3 regions of the Brevibacillus nitrificans genome follow, and region 3 is predicted to be linked to each of the others. Evidence: riboswitches for the same ligand, from Rfam matches in the RefSeq annotation. Region 3 holds a riboswitch; each other region holds the start of a gene.
The links. Region 3 has a riboswitch for S-adenosylmethionine ahead of EDM59_RS22570 (homocysteine synthase). Riboswitches for the same ligand answer to the same signal wherever they lie in the genome.

Region 1 (4,210 bases), on a different contig from region 3:
CGGGAATCGCTGTCCACGATCAGGTAGTCTTCCGGGGAGAGCTTGGTTTTGTCCTTGCCGCTCGCTGTTACGGCAAATTGCAGCGGTTCATTGGCAACCTTGATGGAAAGGTTGCCGCTCGTACCCGGGAACCAGTCCCGGCGAGCAAATGTCAGCTTGGCGTCGTCCAAGCGGCGAAAAGCGTCCAAGCGTTGTTCAAATGTGGCAGTCATGTTTTAGCTGACCTCCTGTTGACGTTTCAAATCTTGTAGGATGGCAATCACATCATGGAATGTGGCAAACGTGCGGTGTGGCAGATTCAGCTCCTCCGCCCTCTGGGCGAGGAACGAACGGGCAATCACAAAGTCGGCGATCTTGGCACCAGCCAAATCGGTGATCGAATCTCCGATCACCACGCGGTAGTAGTCGGCAGGATCGTAGCGGCGAATGATCGTCGTTTTGCACATGCCACATCCATTGGAGCAGTGATCGTCACAGGAGTGCGGCCAGGTGATCGTGATCTTGTCGCCGGAAAAATCACTTCCGTTGCAATAGATCGGTACATCCTTCAGATCAAACGGAGCGAGGATCGGATCGACGAAGAAGTCGATGCCGCCGCTGGTCACCAGCCATTCGATTCCCTCTTCGCGGCAGAAACGGACGAAATCCGCAAAGCCAGGGCGAATCGATGCTTCGCTGACGATAAAGTCAATAATTTCTTCGCGCAGAGAGGAGGGGAGCAGCTGGAACAGCTTTCCGACCCCTTCCTGCACGCTGATTTTTTGCGAAAGGATTTGTTCGGTCAAAGCTTCCCACTCGGGTGGAGCAAACCTGCGGACAATCGCCACAATGTTGTCTTTTTCCGTGATGGTACCGTCAAAATCGCAGAAGAGAACGAGCTTTTTGCTCATCGTCCGCCACCCCACTTCGTAAGGGCCACAGCCAGCTCAGAGGAACCCTCGGCCGCTTCCTGCAGCGTTTTACCAGCGGTCACTGCCAGGGTAGCAGCAACAAAAGCTTTTGCCCCTGCAGTCGCACCGCCTGGGTGACCGTGGATTCCGCCACCTGCATTGACGATCTGGTCGAGTCCAAAGTCAGCGAACAGCTGCGGCACGAGTCCCGGATGAATACCGGCAGATGGGACTGGGAACGAACGGCGGATGCCTTCGAGAGGTGCCGTCAAGTTTTCAGCCAGCTGCAGCGCCTCGGTCTTGTTCAGCGCAACGTTTCCATATGGAGATGGGAAGAGCACCAGGTCTGCTCCAGCAATCCGCATCAGCTTCCCGAGCAGGAGCGGAGTCGCAATCCCGTAATCCGGCGATGGATAGTAAGCACCAGCCAAAGCTGGATGCGCCATGATCGGAACGTGTACATCTGGATCAGCTGCCAGGCGGTGCAAGGCGTCGAAGCCAAAAGCCAGGACATTGAACAGGAGGCAGTCGGCTCCAGCGTCAATGGCGCGCTTAGCTTTTTCATTCAGCTCGTTTACCGGACCTGTCAGGTTGGCCGCGTAGAGCACAGGCTTGCCGATTTCTTCTTCCGTTTCGATCGCGATCTGTTTAAACGCCTTGATTCTCTCGAGGAACGGAGCGCGTTCATCCGCAAAGAAAATTTCGTCATCTTTGACCAGATCTACGCCGCCCAATGCTTGTGCGCGAAACTGGGTTTTCAGATCATCAAAAGGCAATCCCAGGCAGGACTTGAAAATGCTCATCAATAGTGGACGGTTGTGGGCGTCCAGGCGATTGCGCAGCCCGTCAATGCCGTATTTTGGACCAGGGAACGTTCCCAAAAACGACTCAGGAAAGCTGACATCGACCAGCTTAATCTTGCCATCCATGGAGAGCTTCCCAAAAATGCCTGTCAACAAGGAGGGAATATCGTTGGTAAAGTTGCGAGTCGGATAGCTGACGGTAATCAGGCCGCGCGTTTCTCCGTTCTCCAAGGTTTCCAGCGGAGTTGCGCTTACTGCTTCGCCCAGATATGGCTTTAGCTCGGCTTGTTTGGCCGCAGGCAATTCCGTCCAGGAACCTACAGTCATACCGACTGCGATCGATTCTGCTTTTTGGTTCAAATCTTTGGCTTGTGTCAAATAGGTGACGAGGATACGGTGCTCACTCATTGCTAGGACTAATCCTCCTTAAAAACGGTGATGTGAGAAAATAAAAAGAGCCTCCCCAGCGATCAGGGAGGCGGTTGTCGACTATCAGAACGTCTTCGTCTCCTCTCATCTCTCGGGTTCGTAGTCGAGGCAAAGGAAAACAATATCCTAAATCTCGACTCTTATCCGTTGGAATTAGCACCGTTTCGCTTTCTAATAAACATAGAATAGCGCCGGTTGCCGGGCATCATAGGGCCAGTCCCTCAGCCAGCTCGCGATAAGAGTTATGAGGTTCACGCTAGAACAGCGTGTGCGATAGCTTTATGATAAGGCGATCAGATGCGGTAGTCAAATTATTTTTTGCCGAGTTTACACATAGGATTACAGGACAAACAAATGAGGGAAAGCATATTGCGGGGAAAAAGGGTGTTGACAGCATCAGGTAGAGGAATGTATGATTCAAACTAAATTCAAAACTGCATACGTTGGATACCTTATCCAGAGAAGGTGGAGGGACTGGCCCGATGATACCCGGCAACCGACACGACGCTTTTCAGACGTTCGAGACGACTGATGCATAGGCGACGTGCACGGTGCTAATTCCTGCAGAAACAAAAGTAGTCTGGAAGATAAGGGGGACAAGGGCACGTTTCTCTATACGTGACGATCGCGACCTCTTTTCTTCGGGAAAAGAGGTCTTTTTGTACAGTAAGAATTTATAAGATTCTTAGCCAGTATAAGTGCAACTATGGCTCCACCGCAAAGCTTGGCGAAGCCAAGTTTTCTAATATGACATCGCTTGGACCAGCCTACTGGAAATAGACAAAAATCGGCAAAGGGGAGAAAGGAATCATGGCATATCGTGCATTGACAGAACAGGAAGCAGTGGAGTACGTGAAAGCATTGCCAGGGCTTTTTACCGAGGGAGCTACGCTAGTCAGCAGTGAGATTGGCGACGGCAACCTCAATCTGGTGTTTGACATTCGAGAGGAAGCGACAGGAAAAAGCGTGATCGTGAAGCAAGCTCTTCCTTACGCTCGCGTGGTAGGGGAGTCCTGGCCACTGACGGTAGACCGTGCGCGCATCGAGAGCGAGGCACTTCGTCTCCAGCACAAATACGTACCGGATCTCGTACCGGAAGTGTATCACTTTGACCAAGAGCTGGCGTTGACCGTTATGGAAAACGTGGGTGACCATATCATCATGCGCAAAGGCTTGATCGAGGGCAATCGCTATCCGCTGTTCGCCAAGCAGATTGGGAAATTCCTCGCGCACACGCTATTCTACACATCTGATTTGGGGGCAAACCCGTACGATAAAAAAGCGCTCGTCGGAACATTCTTGAATCCGGAATTGTGCAAAATTACGGAAGATCTGGTGTTTACTGATCCTTATGAAAATGCGCCAACGAACGACTTCAATCCTTTGATTCAAAAGGAAGTCGAAGCAATCTGGGAAAACAAGCCGCTCAAGCTGGAAATCGCAAAGCTGAAATTTGACTTCCTCACCCGAGCAGAAGCGCTGCTGCACGGTGACCTGCATACAGGCAGCATCTTCATCACACCGACCAGCATGAAAGCGATCGACCCTGAGTTTGCTTACTACGGACCGATTGGCTTTGACATCGGTGCAGTCATTGCCAACCTGCTGCTCAACTACGCAGGCCAGCACGGATTGCAAAAAGACCAAGGAGAACGCGAATCGTATCGCGAATACTTGCTTGCAACGGTGGAGGATGTCTGGAATGAATTCGTCTCCCAGTTTGTGCAGCTCTGGCACAAGCAGGCAAAAGAGCGCAGCGCACATGTGGAGGGCCTGTGGCAAAGCTATGTGAACCGTCTGATCCAGGATACCGCTGGCTTTGCAGGCTGCAAAATTTTGCGCCGCGTGATCGGATTGGCTGGTGTCGCTGACTTGAACAGCATCGAGGACGTTCAAGTTCGCGCCGAAGCAGAGCGCTTGGCACTCGCTATCGGGGAAGCACTGATCCTCGGACGCAGCAATCTGGAGGAGTCTACCGACATTACGGACCTCGTCCGCACCGTGACAGCAAGATTTTATCAGGAGGCAACGACCGTATGACAACAAGTACACAACTCGCGCCAGTCAAATGGGAGGATGATGCTCTCG
Region 2 (4,210 bases), on a different contig from region 3:
AACGTCGGCGAAACCAAAGTCGCTGTCCAAAAAGGGCTCATCACCCAAAACGACATCATCTCGGAAATCGGCAGCGTCATCCTCGGCAAGACACCTGGCCGCTTGTCCGATCAAGATATCACTATTTACGACAGCACGGGCATTTCCTTGCAGGATTTGATCACAGCGGATTACGTCCTCAAAAAAGCGGAGGAGCAAGGCATCGGAACGGTTGCACAGCTTTAATCACGTAAATGAGATAAAGGAGGAAAGATTGTGGATATCAAGCTTTTTGCAGTAGAGGATTGGATGAACAAATACGAGATGAGCGCGACGTACAATATCGCAGAGACTTGCGTCGATTCCTTGACGGTTGAGGAGCTCATTTCGATGGACGGTACAAATCCAGAAGACTTTTTCCGTTCCCTCGCTTCTAAAAAACTGACGTATGGACATATTGAAGGCTCGCCGGAATTCCGCACACTGGTTTCCCAGCTGTACACGACGGTTGAAGCGCAGCAAGTGCTCGTCATGAATGGCGGGATCGCTGCCAACTTCCTGGTCTTTTACTCGCTCGTAAAGCCTGGCGACCATGTGATTTCCGTCCATCCGACCTATCAGCAAATCTATGACGTACCAAAATCGTTCGGTGCCACCGTCGATTTGCTGCATTTGAAGGAAGAAAACGGCTTCCTGCCGGATCTCGATGAATTGCGCTCGCTCGTGCGGGAAAATACGAAGCTCATCTGCATCAACAACCCGAACAACCCAAGCGGATCACTCATGGAGCGAGATACCTTGGAGCAAATCGTGGAAATCGCCCGCTCCTGCGGCGCTTACCTACTGTGCGACGAGGTCTACCGCAATCTGCTGCAGGATGATGATCTCGTCGTCCCTTCTGTCGCTGACCTGTACGAAAAAGGAATCAGCACTTCCAGCATGTCAAAGGTTCTTTCCTTGGCAGGACTGCGTCTCGGCTGGATCGCAGCTCCGAAAGACGTAATTGAGGAGTGCATCAAGCATCGGGATTACACCACGATCAGCGTAGGCATGCTGGATGATCTTTTGGCTGTCCATGCCATGAAAAACTACGACCGGATTTTAACCCGCAATCGAAAAATCATTAAAGACAATCTGGCAATCTTGGATGAATGGGTAGCAAATGAGCCTGCCATTACGTACGTCAAGCCACGCGCTGGTACCACCGCGATGCTCAAATATGATTTGCCGATTTCCTCCGTCGATTTCTGCGAAGGATTGTTGAAGGAAACAGGCGCCTTCCTGACTCCCGGTATTTGCTTCGATATGGAAGGCTATCTGCGAATCGGTTACGCTTGCGAGACAGAAATGCTGCGTGAGGGCTTGCAGAAGCTTTCGGAATACATCCGTTCCAAGCGATAAGGTTTTGAATCAGTCGACAAAGGCTGTGGAGGCTTTCTCCACAGCCTTTTTTTGCATGAGGCGAAGCAATCTTACTCCACTGAGCCAAGCAATGGGAAACATCGCACCTGTAACCCAAAGTCGGACCGCAGGAGGTCGGAATGCTCATCCGTGAAGCCCGTCGTAATCAAGCCAGCGCGCAGGACTCCCCCCAAGTCGAACTGAACTTTCAGCTTGTGCACTTCCACACCTGCCAAGCGCAAGAAGTGAAGAACCCGATCTGGAGTAGCTGCAGGTCCAGTCCCTTCCACATAGCAAAAGGACTTCGCTTCCGTCTCTTGCGTCGTTTCCGCGCCCCCTTCTCTTTCCTTCCATACAGGATGCGGGGTAAATGGCTGGGTCAGCAAATACGCTAAATCTTCCACGACTGCACTCGCTGTCGGCAGCTCGCCTGCTCCTCTCCCCGTAAACAGCAGATCCCCGACAATATTTCCAGACAGCTGAACGGCGTTAAACGCGTCCTGAATTTGTGCCAAAGGATGACTGAGTGGCAGCATGGTTGGCTCCACGGAAAGACGGATGCCTTCTCCTGTTTGCTCTGCTTGCGCGATCAGCTTGATCCGGTAGCCGAGCTCACCTGCGATGCGGATCTGCCCAGCCGTCAAATCCGCTATCCCTTTGCGGTTTACTTCTGCCAGTGGGAGTGATTCGCCATATACCAATTGCGCGAGGATGTACAATTTGTACATCGCATCGAAGCCCTCCACATCTGAGCGCGGGTCTGCTTCGGCATAGCCGAGCTCCTGAGCCTGCTTCAATACCTCTTGATACGAGAGCTGCTCTTGCTCCATTTTTGTCAGAATGAAGTTGGTCGTTCCATTGAGGATGCCGCGAACGCCGCTAATGTCATTGGTGCGCAGGAATTGGCGCAAGACCCCCAGAATCGGGATTCCCCCTGCTACGCTCGCTTCATAGGCCAGATGCACCTGGTGCCTGTTCGCCAAGTCCACCAGCTCTGTTCCTCGTTTTGCGAGCAGCTCTTTATTGGCTGTGACGACATGACAGCCTTTCTCGATCAGCGCACGCACATAATCGTACGTAGGCTCGACACCGCCCATGACTTCAACGACAATATCGACATCGCTTTTCAACACGTCTTCAAAATCCGTGGTCAAAACGGAGCGATCCAAATGTACGGCTCTCTCCTTTTCCGAGTCACGCACCAGCGCTTTGACGATCTCGATTCGTTTCCCCAGACGAGACGCCAGCTTTTCCTGCTGCGAACGAATGGTTTTAATGACACCGCCCCCAACTGTTCCCAAACCCAACAACCCTACTCTTACGACCCCTGTACTCATCTCATTCACCCCATCTGTAGTAGTGCCGAACAAGAAAAAACCTTCTTCGGTTAAGAAGAAGGTTGGTTGGTCGATCCCTTCTTCTTATCTCGCAGGACGTAGACATCCTGCAGGAATTGGCACCTTGTCATCTGCTGCATGACGGTTGCCGGGCTTCATAGGGCCAGTCCCTCCACCTCTCTGGATAAGAAAACATCCTATGTAGTTCAAAAAATAAAAAACCTTCCTCGATAAGAAGAAGGTTCGTAATATCGTATACGAATGACCCGCTTCTTATCTATCGAGACCATCGTCTCGCAGGAATTGGCACCTTGTCATCTGTTGCATGACGGTTGCCGGGCTTCATAGGGCCAGACCCTCCACCTCTCTGGATAAGAACGTTTTATGCTATTGAGGACTATTCTAAGAAATTCCACCCCATCCGTCAACAAAAAATTCACGCTATTCCACTGACTTTAAAAAATTGCCGCTTACAGCCTATACCCCGTATCTTTCCACCAGAATGCTGCGGTGATGCAGCTCGTGACCCGCGATGATAAACGCCAACGCTCTCACAGAAATCACGCTGTTATTGGCCGTTCCCTTCCGCATCCAGGACTCTTCCGGCAAGCCTTTAAGCAAGGCAATCGTAGCCAGGCGAACGGCTTGGTATTCCTCTAACAGATCGCTCACTGAGCGGGATGAAAACGAGCCCTGTGCCACATACGCTTCATCGTCGTAGCCTGCCAGCCCTGTTTCATCTGCTCTGGCAAATCGGAGCAGTCGATAGCTCATGATTCGTTCGGTATCGATGAGATGTCCCAGCACTTCTTTTACTGACCATTTCCCTGGAGCGTAGCGATGCTCCTCCTGTTCCTTGGTGAGTGCCGAATACTGTTTGGTCGTTTCCTGTATGTGAGCAGCTAGCAGCTGAACCAGGTCGCCATCTGGCACGAGATCGATATACCTGCCGTAGTAGGCGATGTATTCGTCTTGCATTGGACGTGTGATCATGTTTCTTACCCCTCTTTCTTTGGACGAAAATAAACAACCAACGCTCCTTGCTGACTATCCCTTAAGAAATCGTGACCCCATCCAGCAACAAGACCCGTGCTGGTGCGGCGTCTGTACCCATTAGCTTGAGCGGAGCCGCAACCATCAAATACTCCCCTTGCGGCACTTCCTTCAAGCGCAAGCCTTCGATGATAATGATCTCGCTGGCAAACAGTGTTTTGTGGGTCGGATGCCCTTCTTGGCTTCGCTCGATCCCCAGTGCGTCCGTCCCTACGCCTCGCACACCGAGATTCGCCAAATATTCCGCTCCATCCTTTGCCAAAAAGACAAACTCGAAATCAAAGGCTTCTTCCCAGGAATTTCTCGTTTTGAACAACAGAAAATCTCCGGCCCCAATCTCAAATGCCTCCAGATCGGCGCGTCCGATTCTGTCCTGCACATGGGTGAGATCCAGTACTTTGCAGGTTCCTACCAGCTTTTCCAATGAAATAGATTCAAAC
Region 3 (4,210 bases):
CTGTACGAATCGAAGCTGGGCGGATTTAAACCAGGCGATACGGATGAAATCACCCTGGCGATTCAATTCGTAGATGACGGTAACGATCAAAACCGCTTCCAAAAAGACGTTTTGGATCTGACGCTGAATATCGAAGGAAAAGCTAGAGACGGCGTTCAACAATAATAGGTAGAAACGAAAAAGCGGCTATCCGGCCGCTTTTTCTGTTTTTTGTCTTAGTCGGCGAGCTCGCACGTGATTGTGCGAGCTCTTTGACCCAATCCTATGCAGTGACTTGATTGACAGCCGCTTTCAACGCCTGCTCCAAATCTCCGATAATATCCGCAATCGACTCTGTACCGATCGACAGGCGGATCATGCCCGGTGTGACACCTGCTGCTGCTTGCTCGGCTTCATTCATTTGCTGATGAGTAGTGCTCGCTGGATGAATGACGAGCGACTTGGAATCGCCTACGTTTGCCAGGTGGGAGAACAGCTGCACGGATTCGATCAGCTTTTTGCCTTCATTTACGCCGCCGCGGATGCCGAAGGTGAGGATGGCACCGGCACCTTTTGGCAAGTATTTTTGCGCGAGCTCGTAATTCGGATCGCTTTCCAGCCCTGGGTAGCTGACCCATTCAACGGCTGGGTGAGAAGCGAGGTATTCTGCAACGGCCTGCGCGTTTTGGCTGTGACGCTCCATGCGCAGGTGCAGTGTTTCCAGACCTTGCAGGAACAGGAAGGAGTTGAAAGGAGCAACGGCTGCTCCGATGTCGCGCTGCAGCTGAACGCGCGCTTTGATGATATAGGCGAGTGGCCCGACTGCTTCCGTGAACACTACGCCGTGGTAGCTTGGATCTGGTGTCGTCAGGCCAGGGAATTTGCCGTTGTTCCAGTTGAATTTGCCAGAGTCTACGATGATTCCGCCGATCGCTGTGCCGTGACCGCCAATGAACTTGGTCGTAGAGTGGATCACGATGTCCGCGCCATGCTCGAAAGGACGGCAGAGGAGCGGAGTAGCGAACGTGTTGTCGACGATCAACGGCACGCCATTTTCATGCGCGATGTCCGCGATGGATTGCAGGTCGGCTACATCGATGCGCGGGTTGCCGATCGTTTCGCAGAAAAAGGCCTTGGTATTGTCGTTGACGTAAGCACGGAAGTTTTCTGGGTTGGAATGATCCACGAAATGTACTTTGATACCCAAGCGTGGCAGGGTGTGTGCAAAGAGGTTGTAGGTGCCGCCGTACAAGCTGCTGGACGCGATGATTTCGTCGCCAGCCTGTGCAATGTTGAGGATGGAGAACGTAATGGCAGCTTGACCGGATGCTGTCGCCAGCGCACCTACTCCGCCCTCGAGCAGAGCTACGCGCTTTTCAAATACATCTTGAGTGGGGTTCATGATGCGAGTGTAGATGTTGCCCAATTCTTTGAGTGCGAACAAGTTAGCCGCATGATCCGTATCGCGGAAGACATAGGAGCTGGTTTGGTAGATCGGTACGGCGCGGGAACCTGTTACCGGATCAGGCTCCTGGCCTCCGTGGATGGCGATGGTTTCTGGCTTCCATTGTTGCTGTTCAGACATGATCATCTCTCCTTTTTTTTCTGTGGGTATGATAAGGTATAAAAAAACGGAGCTATCCTCTGAGTAGAAGAAGCTCCGGTCATACACGGACTCTCGTTCATCTCTCAGAATCTATGGATTCTGCAGGAATTGGCACCTCGCATCGTTACATGCAGGTTGCCGGGCTTCGTCGGGCCTGTCCCTCCACCACTCTTGATGAAAAATGGAAATCTGTTGTTGTCTTAATTGTATGAAAAAGTCCACTTTACTGTCAATATTCAATAATTCAGTTATCAGGGAGGATTAAATGGGAATATCAGACAATCACCAACAGACTGCAGGAAAAAAGAGCATCGCATTGCGAGCAGCGTGGATCGTTCCAAACGTGCTATGCTATTTTCTTCTTATTTATATAGGGGTATTTGTGGGTAAAAATGCGGAGCACCTGGAGGAGAACAATCAGCTGGTCATCTGGCTGTTTATGTTAGTGGTGATGTTCATGGTTTCGGTTTTCGGAACATTTCGCATCGTGTACTGGATCAAAAAAGGAAAGCTGTAAAGGGAAGGGAATCGGGATCGGAGGCAAACAAAAAAGAGCACATGCTGTGCCCTCTTCTGTACGAAAGGAATTAGTCCTTTTTAATGGTTGCGTGTGTTCCGTCGCAGTTTCCTTCTGCATTTTTGGTTTGACCGCATCTACAGGTTCCCATTCTTTTCCCCTCCTTTGCTATTCTTACTATTGATTATAGAAAATACACTAATGAAATACAACTTGATTACGAATCGTAATAAGCTTATGCTGATTTGGGCAGGATTCGTTTTCATAACTGTCGCTATTTGGACATAGCAGGGGCGTTAGAAATGCAGGAGTCCGTATGATATGATTGGATAGATATACATGCGAATAATTTCACTTACATAGCAGGGGGTATTTGTACGATGAGTAACGGCGTAAAGGAAATAACACCGGAAGAATTGCTGGCAAAACTGGAGGCTAATGAGCAAGTCCAAGTGATTGACGTACGTGAGGTTGATGAGTGGAACGCTGGTCACATTAAGCAAGCGAAGCTGATCCCGCTCGGATTTTTGCCGCATCGCATCGATGAGCTGGACAAAGACATTCCTCTTGTGATGGTTTGCCGCAGCGGTGCTCGCAGCAACATGGCCACGGAATATTTGGCAGCGCAAGGCTTTGATGTAGCAAACATGGTGGGCGGCATGCTCGCATGGCCAGGAGAGAAAGAACTGTAAGGTCTTTAGGGGAGGAAAGAAATCGTGAGTGGAGAAGCGCAACAGCAGCAGGGAGGGGCTCTGCAGCGTCATTGGTTTACCGTGCTTGCAGGCGTTTTGATTTTGGCAATTGTCGGTGTGTTTGGCTATAACTACATGACCAAAGAGCAGATTCCTGTCATGAAGGCATTAAACGACTTTTCCTTGGATAACATCAACGGTTCGACCTACACTTTCTCGGAGGGGAAAGGGAAAGTACGCTTGGTTGAATTCATGTTTACCAATTGCCCGGATATTTGTCCAGCGACTACGTACAACATGTCCAAGCTGCAGGATCAGCTGAAGGAAAAGGGGCTGTTTGGGGATAAGGTCGAGTTCGTGAGCATCACGTTTGACCCTGATTTTGACACCCCAGAAGTCCTGCAGGCGTATGCTGAGAAATTCAAGGCAGATCAAAGCGGCTGGAAATTCCTGCGAGGCGATGCCCAGGCGATCGAAAAGGTGACAAAAGACTTCGGAGTGGCTGTGATGAAGCAGCCGGACGGTTCCTTTGCCCATACGGCACGCATGTTCCTCGTGGATGAGGACGGAAACATGCGTCGCGCGTACGGGATGGCAGCCGAGATGGATATGGACCAAATGATGAAAGAGATGGTAGAGCTGGCTGACTAGCCTAGCGTGTCTCTTCGAATCGGATGGCGATGACCTTTTCGGTTTTCGTTTCAAATTCAATATGAACCAGTAACGCCCACACGCGATTGCCCTCTTGGAGCAAAAGCTTAAACGTCTCCTCTGACGTGGTGGGCGTTTTCGTTTTTCGGCCGACATGCAGGTAATCGACAATCTTGGCTTGCGGGTAGGTCTGCATGGTTTGCTGCATTGCGAGTCGTCCCCACTTGGCATATGGCGGCTCAGCGGCTGCGGGCATCGTCCAGGTCAGGGAGAGTGAAAGCAACAGGGCAGAGAAAATGGCGATAGCCTTGGCTCGCATAGATAACGCCCCCTTTATGGGAAAATAGGTCTTTCTGTGCGGTATTTTGTCCAATTTCTTGACTGGACACCCGGTTTCCTTGCTTTCTACCCTATGGATTTTGTACAATTTTCCAATGAGCGAATGAGTAGGCAAATGTGTTTTCTCTTGCACGGGTAACAGACTGGATGAAACGAACGCCTCGCGTTGTGTTACAATAAGAATGGCATGCTTGGTTCGGGTTCCCAAAATCATGCACGATGAAGTTAGGAGGAAAGATATTGAGCGACGTTAAGATTTTCGCAATGGGCGGCCTCGGCGAGATCGGAAAAAATATGTACTGCGTCGAGTATGAAGATGAAATCATTATGATTGACTGCGGGGTGAAATTCCCTGAAAACGAGATGTTCGGGATCGATTTGGTCATCCCTGATGTTTCTTATCTGGTGGACAACCAGCACAAAATC

Region 1: it holds a riboswitch for S-adenosylmethionine, as region 3 does, so the genes downstream of both, EDM59_RS10860 (2,3-diketo-5-methylthiopentyl-1-phosphate enolase) here and EDM59_RS22570 (homocysteine synthase) in region 3, are expected to answer to the same signal.
Region 2: it holds a riboswitch for S-adenosylmethionine, as region 3 does, so the genes downstream of both, EDM59_RS01935 (homoserine dehydrogenase) here and EDM59_RS22570 (homocysteine synthase) in region 3, are expected to answer to the same signal.

The regions. Positions count from the first base shown of each region.
Region 1 is NZ_RHHU01000005.1:169,579-173,788, reverse strand. Features, by position in the region: gene EDM59_RS10870 (methylthioribulose 1-phosphate dehydratase) at 1-212, opposite strand, end outside; gene EDM59_RS10865 (2-hydroxy-3-keto-5-methylthiopentenyl-1-phosphate phosphatase) at 216-890, opposite strand; gene EDM59_RS10860 (2,3-diketo-5-methylthiopentyl-1-phosphate enolase) at 887-2,101, opposite strand; SAM riboswitch class I at 2,260-2,364, opposite strand; SAM riboswitch class I at 2,572-2,716, shown strand; gene mtnK (S-methyl-5-thioribose kinase) at 2,933-4,162, shown strand; gene mtnA (S-methyl-5-thioribose-1-phosphate isomerase) at 4,159-4,210, shown strand, end outside.
Region 2 is NZ_RHHU01000003.1:8,428-12,637, reverse strand. Features, by position in the region: gene EDM59_RS01945 (ornithine cyclodeaminase family protein) at 1-225, shown strand, start outside; gene EDM59_RS01940 (aminotransferase) at 256-1,380, shown strand; gene EDM59_RS01935 (homoserine dehydrogenase) at 1,452-2,717, opposite strand; SAM riboswitch class I at 2,799-2,908, opposite strand; SAM riboswitch class I at 2,988-3,095, opposite strand; gene EDM59_RS01930 (DinB family protein) at 3,195-3,710, opposite strand; gene EDM59_RS01925 (cyclase family protein) at 3,772-4,210, opposite strand, start outside.
Region 3 is NZ_RHHU01000015.1:100,013-104,222, forward strand. Features, by position in the region: gene EDM59_RS22565 (TasA family protein) at 1-165, shown strand, start outside; gene EDM59_RS22570 (homocysteine synthase) at 263-1,564, opposite strand; SAM riboswitch class I at 1,659-1,766, opposite strand; gene EDM59_RS22575 (hypothetical protein) at 1,851-2,102, shown strand; gene EDM59_RS22580 (rhodanese-like domain-containing protein) at 2,483-2,794, shown strand; gene EDM59_RS22585 (SCO family protein) at 2,819-3,445, shown strand; gene EDM59_RS22590 (YqzG/YhdC family protein) at 3,447-3,764, opposite strand; gene rnjA (ribonuclease J1) at 4,004-4,210, shown strand, end outside.